3 regions of the Streptomyces sp. CA-142005 genome follow, and region 3 is predicted to be linked to each of the others. Evidence: riboswitches for the same ligand, from Rfam matches in the RefSeq annotation. Region 3 holds a riboswitch; each other region holds the start of a gene.
What was found. Region 3 has a riboswitch for cyclic di-AMP ahead of ACQPXS_RS23360 (M23 family metallopeptidase). Riboswitches for the same ligand answer to the same signal wherever they lie in the genome.

Region 1 (3,265 bases), 830 kb from region 3:
TCGTACGGCCCGGTGATGCGCTTCGTCTGCGGCACGGAGTTCGCCTCGCCGCGCCTGACGAAACACCTGGCGTCGGCCCACGGCTGAAGCCGCCGACCGCCCGTGCCGAGTCCCGTCATCAACCTGGAGTCGCAAGGCACCACTTGGGGTGGAACAGCACGTAAGTGCGCAGGACGACAAGGTGAGTCGGTGGGGCCCGGTATCCGTATTCTCTGATCATGGCAGCCTCCCCCACATATGCACTGATCGCCACCGACCTGGACGGAACGCTGCTGCGCGGCGACGACACCGTCTCCGACCGGTCGCTCGCCGCGCTCGCGCGGGTGGCGCGGGCCGGCGCCCGGCACCTGGTGGTGACGGGCCGCCCGGCCCCGCGGGTACGGCAGCTCCTCGCGCACCTCGGCTGCACGGGGCTCGCGGTGTGCGGGCAGGGCGCACAGGTCTACGACGCCGGGACCGGCCGCCTGCTGTGGTCGGTCCGGCTGGACCGGGAGCTGGCCGAGACCGCGCTCGGCAAGATCGAGGCCGAGGTGGGGCAGGTGTACGCGGCCGTGGACCAGGACGGGGTCGACGGGCTCACGCTCATCGAACCCGGCTACCGGATGCCGCACCCCACCCTGCCCGCGGTGCGGGTCGACCGGCGTGACGACCTGTGGTGCGCGCCCATCAGCAAGGTGCTGCTGCGCCATGCCGAGCTGTCCGACGACGAGTTGGCGGCCACGGCGCGCGGCGTGGTGGGCGACCTGGCGACGGTCACCATGTCCGGGCCGGGGACCGTGGAGCTCCAGCCGTCGGGGGTGACCAAGGCGACCGGTCTCGCGCTGGCCGCCGAGCGGCTCGGGATCGCGGCGGAGGAGGCGCTGGCGTTCGGCGACATGCCCAACGACATCCCGATGTTCGACTGGGCGGGGCGCGGGGTCGCCATGGCCGGCGCGCACCCCGAACTGAAGGCGGTGGCCGACGAGATCACTCTGTCGAACGAGGACGACGGAGTCGCCGTCGTCCTCGAAAGACTGTTCCCGACCGACTGACCGGCACATCAGTACACGGCCGCCCCGGAAGGAGCGACGGCCGCCCGGTGTGCCCCTCCGTCAGGTGAGGGCACACCGGGCGGCCGATGCCGTGCCGGTCGGCGGGACCGTCAGTACGCGCTGTGCACGTTGTCGATCGAGCCGTACCGGGCGGCGGCGTAGTTGCAGGCCGCGGTGATGTTCGCGACCGGGTCGTAGGGGTCGAAGGAGGTGCCGGCCACGTGGTACGCCTTGAAGGTCGGGTCGATCACCTGGAGCAGCCCCTTGGACGGGATGCCCTTGGCGGCGTTGGAGTCCCAGAGGTTGATGGCCTTCGGGTTGCCGGAGGACTCCCGGATGATGTTGCGATAGATGCCGTTGTAGGTGCCCGGAATGCCCTTCTGGGCCATGATCGCGAGGGACTCGCGGATCCAGCCGTCGAGGTTGTTCGAGTACCCGGCGGTGGTGGTGGAGGCAGCCTTGGAGGTCGTGCCGGTGGCTGCGGAGGCGCTGGTGGCGCCGATGAGCGAGAGGGTGAGGACGGCGGCGCCGGTGCCGGCGACCGTGAGGGCGCGGACCAGGCGGTTGTTGCGCGGGCGGCGGTGCTTGGCGGCAGCAGACATGGGGAAGTCCTCTCCGTCGCCTGCGAGGTGAGCTGTCGGGTTCGGGCGGGGAGGTGCCCGGCCGCGTCTTCCTGAGAAGGCGTGGCTTCACCCCGAGCCGTTCCGGTGCGACGTGTGCCGACCGGCCCGGCGACTTACCTGGGTCCCCCGCTCCTGCCGTACGAATGAGTTCGTCGATGGGTCACGCGGGCGGCGGCAGGATTCGGCGTCCGCCCGACGGCCCGGAACGTATGCGAGAGCACATGCCGGGAACAAGTACCGGATGCACACTAAGTACTATTTGACCTTTGTCTGTGGCATATGGGGTACTTGATCCTTTGCGGTTGCCAACCCTCAACTCGCCGATGTGACAAGGGTGGAGGTGGCCTGACGGGCTCCTGGGGGTCGCAGGTCGGCCGTGACCCAATTCACGAAATAACAAAGTATTTCAAATCGGACATGGGGGGTTCGGGTGGATCGGGTGGGTGATGGCGCCCGTGGTGGAGCCTGTCGCGGAACCCGTGACGGGCCGTCTGTCGTTGTCTGGGGCGTAGGCATTACTCCGCTCGCCCCCTCGACTCGCGACAAAGCATCTGGATTCCTGTTAAGTCGATAAATGTCCGCTCTTATCACTTGATCAAAAACATACCGGTCGTGATCCGATACCGCCCAGGCTGGACCGGTGGGCGCTATCGGTGATCGAAACAGGACCGGATACGCTGAGTTGAGTGATGGCAGCGACCTATCGACAAACCGTGTAATCGCCAGCAGACACCAGCAGACAGGAGACCCCTCGTGACCGTCGTCGGGCCGTTCGGGCTGAGCGTGCGGGACCAGGCTCTGGAAGCCGATGTCCAGGCCGGATTGGCGGCTGTCGAGGAAGGCTTGCTCGAGGCCACCAAGAGCGAGGTCCCGTTCATCACGGAGGCCGCGCAGCACCTCGTACGAGCCGGCGGGAAGCGGTTCAGGCCGCTGCTCGTGATGCTCGCGGCCCAGTTCGGCGACCCCTACGCGCCGGGCGTCGTGCCCTCGGCCGTGGTCGTGGAGCTGACCCACCTGGCCACGCTGTACCACGACGACGTCATGGACGAGGCGGCCGTACGGCGCGGCGTGGACAGCGCCAACACCCGCTGGGGCAACTCCGTCGCGGTCCTCACCGGCGACTTCCTCTTCGCCCGCGCCTCCCAGATCCTCGCCGACCTCGGCCCCGAGGCGGTCCGGGTGCAGGCCCTCGCCTTCGAGCGGCTGGTCACGGGCCAGATCCTGGAGACCGCCGGCCCCTCCGACGGCCGCGACCCGGTCGAGCACTACCTGGACGTGCTCGGCGGCAAGACGGGCTCGCTGGTGGCGGTGTCGTGCCGGTTCGGCGCGATGATGTCCGGTGCCGACGAGACGGTCGTCGACGTGCTCACCCAGTACGGCGAGCGGCTCGGGGTCGCCTTCCAGCTCGCCGACGACGTCCTGGACATCGCCTCCGACTCGCACGAGTCCGGCAAGACCCCGGGGACCGACCTGCGCGAGGGCATCCCGACGCTGCCCGTGCTCCGGCTGCGCGAACGCGCCGCCCGCCTCGGCCTGGCCGAGGACATCGCGCTGTGCGAGCTGCTCGACTCCGACCTCAGCGACGACGCCCGGCACGCCGAGGCGCTGGCC
Region 2 (3,265 bases), 2.2 Mb from region 3:
CTGCCACCGCCCCGGCCAGCAGGTCGTCGCCGTCGAGGTGCTGCTGGACGCGCCCCTGGACGCCGAGCCGGCCGGCCTGGACGGCGTCGCCACGATCATGGCGCGGGCCTTCTCCGAGGGCACCGACAAGCACTCCGCCGAGGAGTTCGCCGCCGAGCTGGAGCGCGCGGGTGCCACGCTGGACTCGCACGCCGACCACCCCGGCGTCCGGCTCAGCCTGGAGGTCCCGGCCTCCCGCCTGGCCAAGGGCCTCGGCCTGCTCGCCGACGCGCTGCGCGCGCCCGCATTCGCCGACAGCGAGGTGGAGCGGCTGGTCCGCAACCGCCTGGACGAGATCCCGCACGAGCTGGCCAACCCCTCCCGCCGGGCCGCCAAGGAGCTCTCCAAGGAGCTGTTCCCGCTGGTCTCGCGCATGTCGCGTCCCCGCCAGGGCACCGAGGAGACGGTCGAGAAGATCGACGCCGACGCCGTACGCGCCTTCTACGGCCGGCACGTACGCCCCGCCACGGCCAGCGCGGTCGTGGTCGGCGACCTCACCGGCGTCGACCTGGACGCGCTGCTCGGCGACACGCTGGGCGCCTGGACCGGCACCGCGGGCGAGCCGCGGCCCGTGCCTCCGGTGACCGCCGACGACACCGGGCGCGTGGTCATCGTGGACCGGCCCGGCGCCGTGCAGACACAGCTGCTCATCGGCCGCGTCGGTCCCGACCGGCACGACCGCGTGTGGCCCGCCCAGGTGCTCGGCACCTACTGCCTCGGCGGCACGCTCACCTCCCGCCTGGACCGCGTCCTGCGCGAGGAGAAGGGCTACACCTACGGTGTGCGCGCGTTCGGCCAGGTCCTCAGGTCCGCGCCGGACGGCACGGGCGCGTCGATGCTCGCCATCAGCGGTTCCGTGGACACCCCCAACACCGGCCCGGCGCTGGAGGACCTGTGGAAGGTGCTGCGCACCCTCGCGGCGGAGGGCCTGACCGACGCCGAGCGGGACGTGGCCGTGCAGAACCTCGTCGGGGTGGCGCCGCTGAAGTACGAGACCGCGGCGGCCGTGGCGAGCACGCTGGCCGACCAGGTCGAGCAGCACCTGCCCGACGACTTCCAGGCGACGCTGTATCAGCAGCTGGCCGCGACGGGCACGGTGGAGGCCACGGCGGCCGTCGTGAACGCCTTCCCGGTGGACCGCCTGGTGACCGTCCTCGTCGGCGACGCCTCCCAGATCAAGGCGCCGGTGGAGGCGCTCGGCATCGGTGAAGTGACCGTGGTGGCGGCCGAGTAGAGCGCGCCGTCGCGGCGGCCGGGTGCGCCCGGGAGGCCGCACGCGCGCGTGGGGCCCTGACGGTCTACGGACCGTCAGGGCCCCTGCCGTTTCCCAGCCCTACCCCAGATGCCCGATTTGAGGCGGAGGTTGCCTGTCTGCCCTGTGGCATGCGCTACAAAAGCCCGGATCGGTTTGGGGTTCCCAAGCTGGCTTACGTAGCGTCGCCCAGGCTGTTCGTCGGGCAGTGCGCCGCACCCGCGGCACCGGACAGTCATCGCCGAGTCCCCGTACGGCGCGAGCCAGGGGAGCCGGGGACCCACGCAGTCCCTGGGGTGAATCGGGCGCCAGCGCGAGCCGCGAGGGAGCCCGTAGGAGACCTTCCTGCTCCGAACCCGTCAGCTAACCCGGTAGGCGAGAGGGAAGGAAAGGACCAGCCACTCCATGGCGTTCATGTGCGCCACCGGGAAGCACCGCAAGCCCGGCCGGGTCAAGCGCACCACCGCTCAGGCGGCGGGCATCGCGGCCCTCACCACCACCGGTGTCATCGGCACCCTCGCCGCCTCCCCGGCGCTCGCCGCCGAGAACACCGTGGAGCAGACCGGCCTCACACCGGTCCTCACCCTGAGCGACGACGTGGCCGAGCACATCGCCGCGCAGGCCGCCGCGCAGCGGCAGGCCGCCGAGCAGAAGGCGGCCGAGGAGGCCGCCGCCAAGAAGGCGAAGGAGGAGCGCGAGGCCAGGGCCCGCGCCGCCCGGGAGGCCGAGCGCAAGCGCCTGCTGAACACCTTCGTCGCCCCGATCACGAACTCCTACGTCTCCACCGGCTACCGGGCCAGCAGCTCCCTGTGGTCCTCCGGCTCGCACACCGGCATCGACTTCCACGCGGCGAGCGGCACCCCCGTGCACGCGGTCGGCGCCGGCACCGTCGTCTCCACCGGCTGGGGCGGCGCGTACGGCAACCAGATCGTGATCAGGATGGCCGACGGCATGTACACCCAGTACGGCCACCTGTCGTCCATCGGCGTCTCGGTGGGCCAGCAGGTCACCCCGGGCCAGCAGATCGGCCTGTCCGGCGCGACCGGCAACACCACCGGCCCGCACCTGCACTTCGAGGCCCGTACGACCCCCGACTACGGCTCGGACGTCGACCCCGTCGCCTACCTCCGCAAGCACGGCGTGAACGTCTGACGCCCCCGCGCGCGGCATGCGAAGCCCCGGCTCACCGAGCCGGGGCTTTCGTCGTTTTTCACGGCCGCGACCCGGCCCGCTGACCAAAAAATATCCATGGATTCCGACCCGCCGTCGGAAATTCCGGCTCATTGGAATAGAGTCACGGAACACGCGTCCATCGTCGACGTTTCACGGGGATTAAGGCGGAGGTCGGTCATGCGTATTCCGGCGCACTCGGTGTGCACGGCCATCCGGGACGACATCGTCGCGGGTGTCTACGAGCGCGGCGGCCGGCTGACCGAGGAAGTCCTCGCCCGCCGCTACGGCGTCTCGCGCGTCCCCGTCCGCGAAGCCCTGCGCACCCTGGAGGCTGAGGGCTTCGTGGTGACCCGCCGGCACGCGGGCGCGTGCGTGGCCGAGCCGACCGAGCAGGAGGCCGCCGACCTGCTGGAGATGCGCCTGCTGCTGGAGCCGCTCGGGGCCGCCCGGGCCGCCCAGCGGCGCACCGAGGCCCATCTGAAAGTGCTGCGCGGCCTGGTCAGGCTGGGCCAGGAGCGGGCCAGACGGGGACACAGCGAGGATCTGCGCTCGCTGGGCGGCTGGTTCCACGAGACGCTCGCCCAGGCCTGTGGCAGCCCCTCGCTGACCACGATGCTCACCCAGCTGCGGCACAAGATCGCCTGGATGTACGCGGTGGAGGCGCCGCCGAGCCCGGTGGACTACTGGGCGGAACACGGCGCCATCGTCGACGCGGTGGCGCGCGGCGACGGCGAGCGTGCGCGGGCGCTCACGGCGCTGCACACCGAGCGCGCGACGGCCGTGCACCGGCTGCGCTTTTCC
Region 3 (3,265 bases):
CGGGACGGTACTTGCCGGTCAGGAAACCCGCGGCGAGGGAGAAGTAGGGCACCGAGGACAGGCCCTCCTTGGCGGCCAGGTCCTGCAGCGGGCCCTCGTAGGTGTCGCGGGAGACGAGGTTGTAGTGGGGCTGGAGGGCGACATAGCGGGCGAGGCCCTCGCGGTCGGAGAAGTCGAGCGAGGCCCTCAGGCGCTCGGGGCTGATGTTGGAGGCGGCGATGTGGCGGACCTTGCCCGCCTTCACCAGCTCGTCCAGCGCGCCGATGATCTCCTCGACCGGGACCTCGGGCTTGTCGAAGTGGGTGTAGTAGAGGTCGATGTGGTCGGTGTCCAGGCGGCGCAGGGAGGCGTCCGCGGCGGCCTTGATGTTGGCAGCGGACAGGCCCTGGAACTCGGGGTGCTGGCTGACCTTGGTCGCGATGACGACGCGGTCGCGGTTGCCTCGGGACTTGACCCACTTGCCGATGACCGTCTCGGACTCGCCGCCCTTGTGGCCCTCGATCCAGGCCGAGTAGGAGTCGGCGGTGTCGATGAAGTTGCCGCCGGCGGCCGTGTAGGCGTCCAGGACGGCGAAGGAGGTCTCCTCGTCGGCGGTCCAGCCGAAGACGTTGCCGCCCAGGCAGAGCGGGAAGACCTCGAGGTCGGAGGAACCGAGTGTGCGCAGGGAAGTCATGCTCCACATCAACACCGGCGGCAGATGATCGCATTCCGCCGCCGGTGCAAAGTCCCCCGTACAGACGGCTGTCAGGGGTTGAGGCCCTTGTCGCGCAGCCACGGCGCCGGGTCGACGGCGGTGGCCTGGCCGTTCGGGTGGACCTCCAGGTGGAGGTGGGGGCCGGTGACGTTGCCGGTGGCGCCGACCCGGCCGATGACCTCGCCGGTGGAGACCTTCTGGCCGACGGAGACGTTGATCGAGGACTGGTGGCAGAACCACAGCTCGGTGCCGTCGTCCAGGGTCAGGACGGTGCGGTAGCCGTAGGCGCCGGCCCAGCCCGCCTCGGTGACCGTGCCGCTGTGGATGGCCTTGATGAGCGTGCCGGTCGGGGCGGCGAAGTCGAGGCCGGTGTGGTAGCCGGAGGACCACATCGCGCCGGGCTGCCCGAAGGTGCCGGTGATCGTGTACGAGACGACGGGCAGCTGGTACTGCTTGGCCAGCTCGGCCAGCCGCGCGGCCTCGGCGGCCTTCTTGGCGTCGGCCTCCGCCTTCTCCTTGGCGGCGGCGGCCTTGGCGGCGGCCTCCTTCTCCGCCTTGGCGGCCGCGGCGGCGGCCTGCTGGTCGGCGGCGGCGATCGCGGCGGCGGTGGCCTTGCCGTCGGCCTGGCCCTTCTGCTGCTCGGCCTGGGCCATGATCCGGTTGCGCAGGGCCTCGCCGGCGTTGCCGCTGTCGGCGCTGTCCGTGGTCACGCCCACGTGGCTGAGCCCGGTGGTGGAGGCCTGCGGTGTGTCGGAGGAGCCGCCGTCGAAGATGTGCTCGACGGAGTCCAGGTCCGGCATGGATATGGAGACCGGCGGCTTGCCGGTGTTGGCGCTGGCCATGCCGCCCGCGCCGACCGCGGCGATCACGCCGACGCCGAGGACGGTGGAGCTGCGTGCGAAGCCGCCGCGCTGCTTGGCGACGCGGTGCCGGCCACGGACCGGGGCGACGGAGTCCTCGGTGGGGTTCCACTCCTCCCAGGGCCCCTCCTCGGCGCGGTAGGCGCCGTAGCCGAAGGTCTCCGGCTGGGCTTGCGCGGGCACGAACGGGGCTTCTGGGGCGGGCCGGTTGGACGCCACTCGGGCGTACTCCTTTCCTTCCTCCGCCTACCGGGTTAGCTGACGGGTTCGGAGCAGGAAGGTCTCCTACGCGCGTATACCGGCTGGTATCCGCGCGATTCACCCCAAGATGGTGGTTCCCCGGTTCCCTTGCGGGATTCGACGCGTGCGCACGGAGCCGCCTCTTGTGACGGCTGGGACGACCGCGCTGCGTTATCGAACGTTAATAGACCCGGCAGCCACTTTCCAAGCCGTTCGGCTTGATCATTAACGCTTTCAACGATGGACTTACCGTTCAAGAACACTCCAAACCGGGCGAGTTGGCCACCGCTCAGGAGCGTCCGCGTTTTTGATGGTGACTCAGATGTTATGCGGAGGGCTGTCGTCCGGTCACTGTCGGTGAAGGTGATCACGGGAGTCGTGGAGGGGTGACCGGTGTGCGGCCGATCGGATGACCGCGTGGTGTACAGTAGAGACACAACGACGCGGGGTGGAGCAGCTCGGTAGCTCGCTGGGCTCATAACCCAGAGGTCGCAGGTTCAAATCCTGTCCCCGCTACTGAAGGCTCAGGGCCCGGAATCCTCGGATTCCGGGCCCTGAGCGTTTGCACGGGCGCCTCAGCCCAGCAGATGCCCGTTCGGCGCCTTGGCGGATTCCTCCAGCTCGGGCAGGACGACCACCTCGGCACCCGCCTTGACCAGAATCCCCGTACCGTCGGCCGCCGCCACGAACGTGTCCGGCTCCCGCCAGGCGGTGACCACCCGGCGCACCCCCGCCCGAAGGATCAGCTCGGCGCAGGGCGCGGGCCGCGAGGCACGCCGCGCGCAGGGCTCCAGGCTGCTGTACACCGTGGCGGCAGCCAGTCGCGGATCCGCCGGGTCGATCTTCGCGAGCGCGGCCTCCTCCGCGTGGACCACGGGATCATCCCCCTCCCGGGAGTGGCCGCGAGCCAGCTCCGTACCGTCGGCGGCGACCACCACCGCGCCGACGCTGAACGCCGTCTCCGAGGGCGGACACAGCGCGGCGAGTTCACAGGCGGTGCGCAGCCAGTGCCGGTCGGCGGCGGTGGCGAGGGGACCCGTGCCGGGCGCGGTGGGCTCGTAGCGCATGAGGACGACGTCCTCGATCCGGCGGGTCTCGGTCAGACGCAGCCGGCCGGACTGGTAGCCACCGGGGCCGAACAGGCGGGGCGCGGCGGGGTCGCCGACGAAGAGCGGGGCGAGGACCAGCTGGAGCTCGTCGGCGAGGCCCAGCTGCAGCAGCTGGGTGTGGACCGTGCCGCCGCCCTCGACCATCAGCCGTCCGACCCCGCGCACGTCGTGCAGGTGGGACAGCAGGGCCCGCCAGTCGAGGCCGGGGCCGAGCGGGACGATGTCGGCGGCGCCGCCGAGGCGGCGGGCGGCCCGCTCGGCACCCCGGTCGGTGGTGTAGACGAGCTTGTCGCCGCCGGTGTGCCAGAAGTTTGCGTCGGGGTCGAGGTCGCCGGTGGCGCTGACGGTCACCTTCAGCGGGT

Region 1: linked by a shared signal. The riboswitch ahead of ACQPXS_RS27215 (transglycosylase SLT domain-containing protein) and the one ahead of ACQPXS_RS23360 (M23 family metallopeptidase) in region 3 are both predicted to bind cyclic di-AMP.
Region 2: linked by a shared signal. The riboswitch ahead of ACQPXS_RS33520 (M23 family metallopeptidase) and the one ahead of ACQPXS_RS23360 (M23 family metallopeptidase) in region 3 are both predicted to bind cyclic di-AMP.

The regions. Positions count from the first base shown of each region.
Region 1 is NZ_CP192078.1:5,805,125-5,808,389, forward strand. It holds gene ACQPXS_RS27205 (FAD-dependent oxidoreductase) at 1-87, shown strand, start outside; gene ACQPXS_RS27210 (HAD family hydrolase) at 219-1,031, shown strand; gene ACQPXS_RS27215 (transglycosylase SLT domain-containing protein) at 1,142-1,633, opposite strand; cyclic di-AMP (ydaO/yuaA leader) riboswitch at 1,638-1,819, opposite strand; gene ACQPXS_RS27220 (polyprenyl synthetase family protein) at 2,408-3,265, shown strand, end outside.
Region 2 is NZ_CP192078.1:7,194,469-7,197,733, forward strand. It holds gene ACQPXS_RS33515 (M16 family metallopeptidase) at 1-1,273, shown strand, start outside; cyclic di-AMP (ydaO/yuaA leader) riboswitch at 1,521-1,684, shown strand; gene ACQPXS_RS33520 (M23 family metallopeptidase) at 1,697-2,443, shown strand; gene ACQPXS_RS33525 (GntR family transcriptional regulator) at 2,642-3,265, shown strand, end outside.
Region 3 is NZ_CP192078.1:4,976,281-4,979,545, forward strand. It holds gene ACQPXS_RS23355 (aldo/keto reductase) at 1-673, opposite strand, end outside; gene ACQPXS_RS23360 (M23 family metallopeptidase) at 745-1,773, opposite strand; cyclic di-AMP (ydaO/yuaA leader) riboswitch at 1,783-1,927, opposite strand; tRNA gene ACQPXS_RS23365 (tRNA-Met) at 2,237-2,310, shown strand; gene ACQPXS_RS23370 (dihydrofolate reductase family protein) at 2,370-3,265, opposite strand, start outside.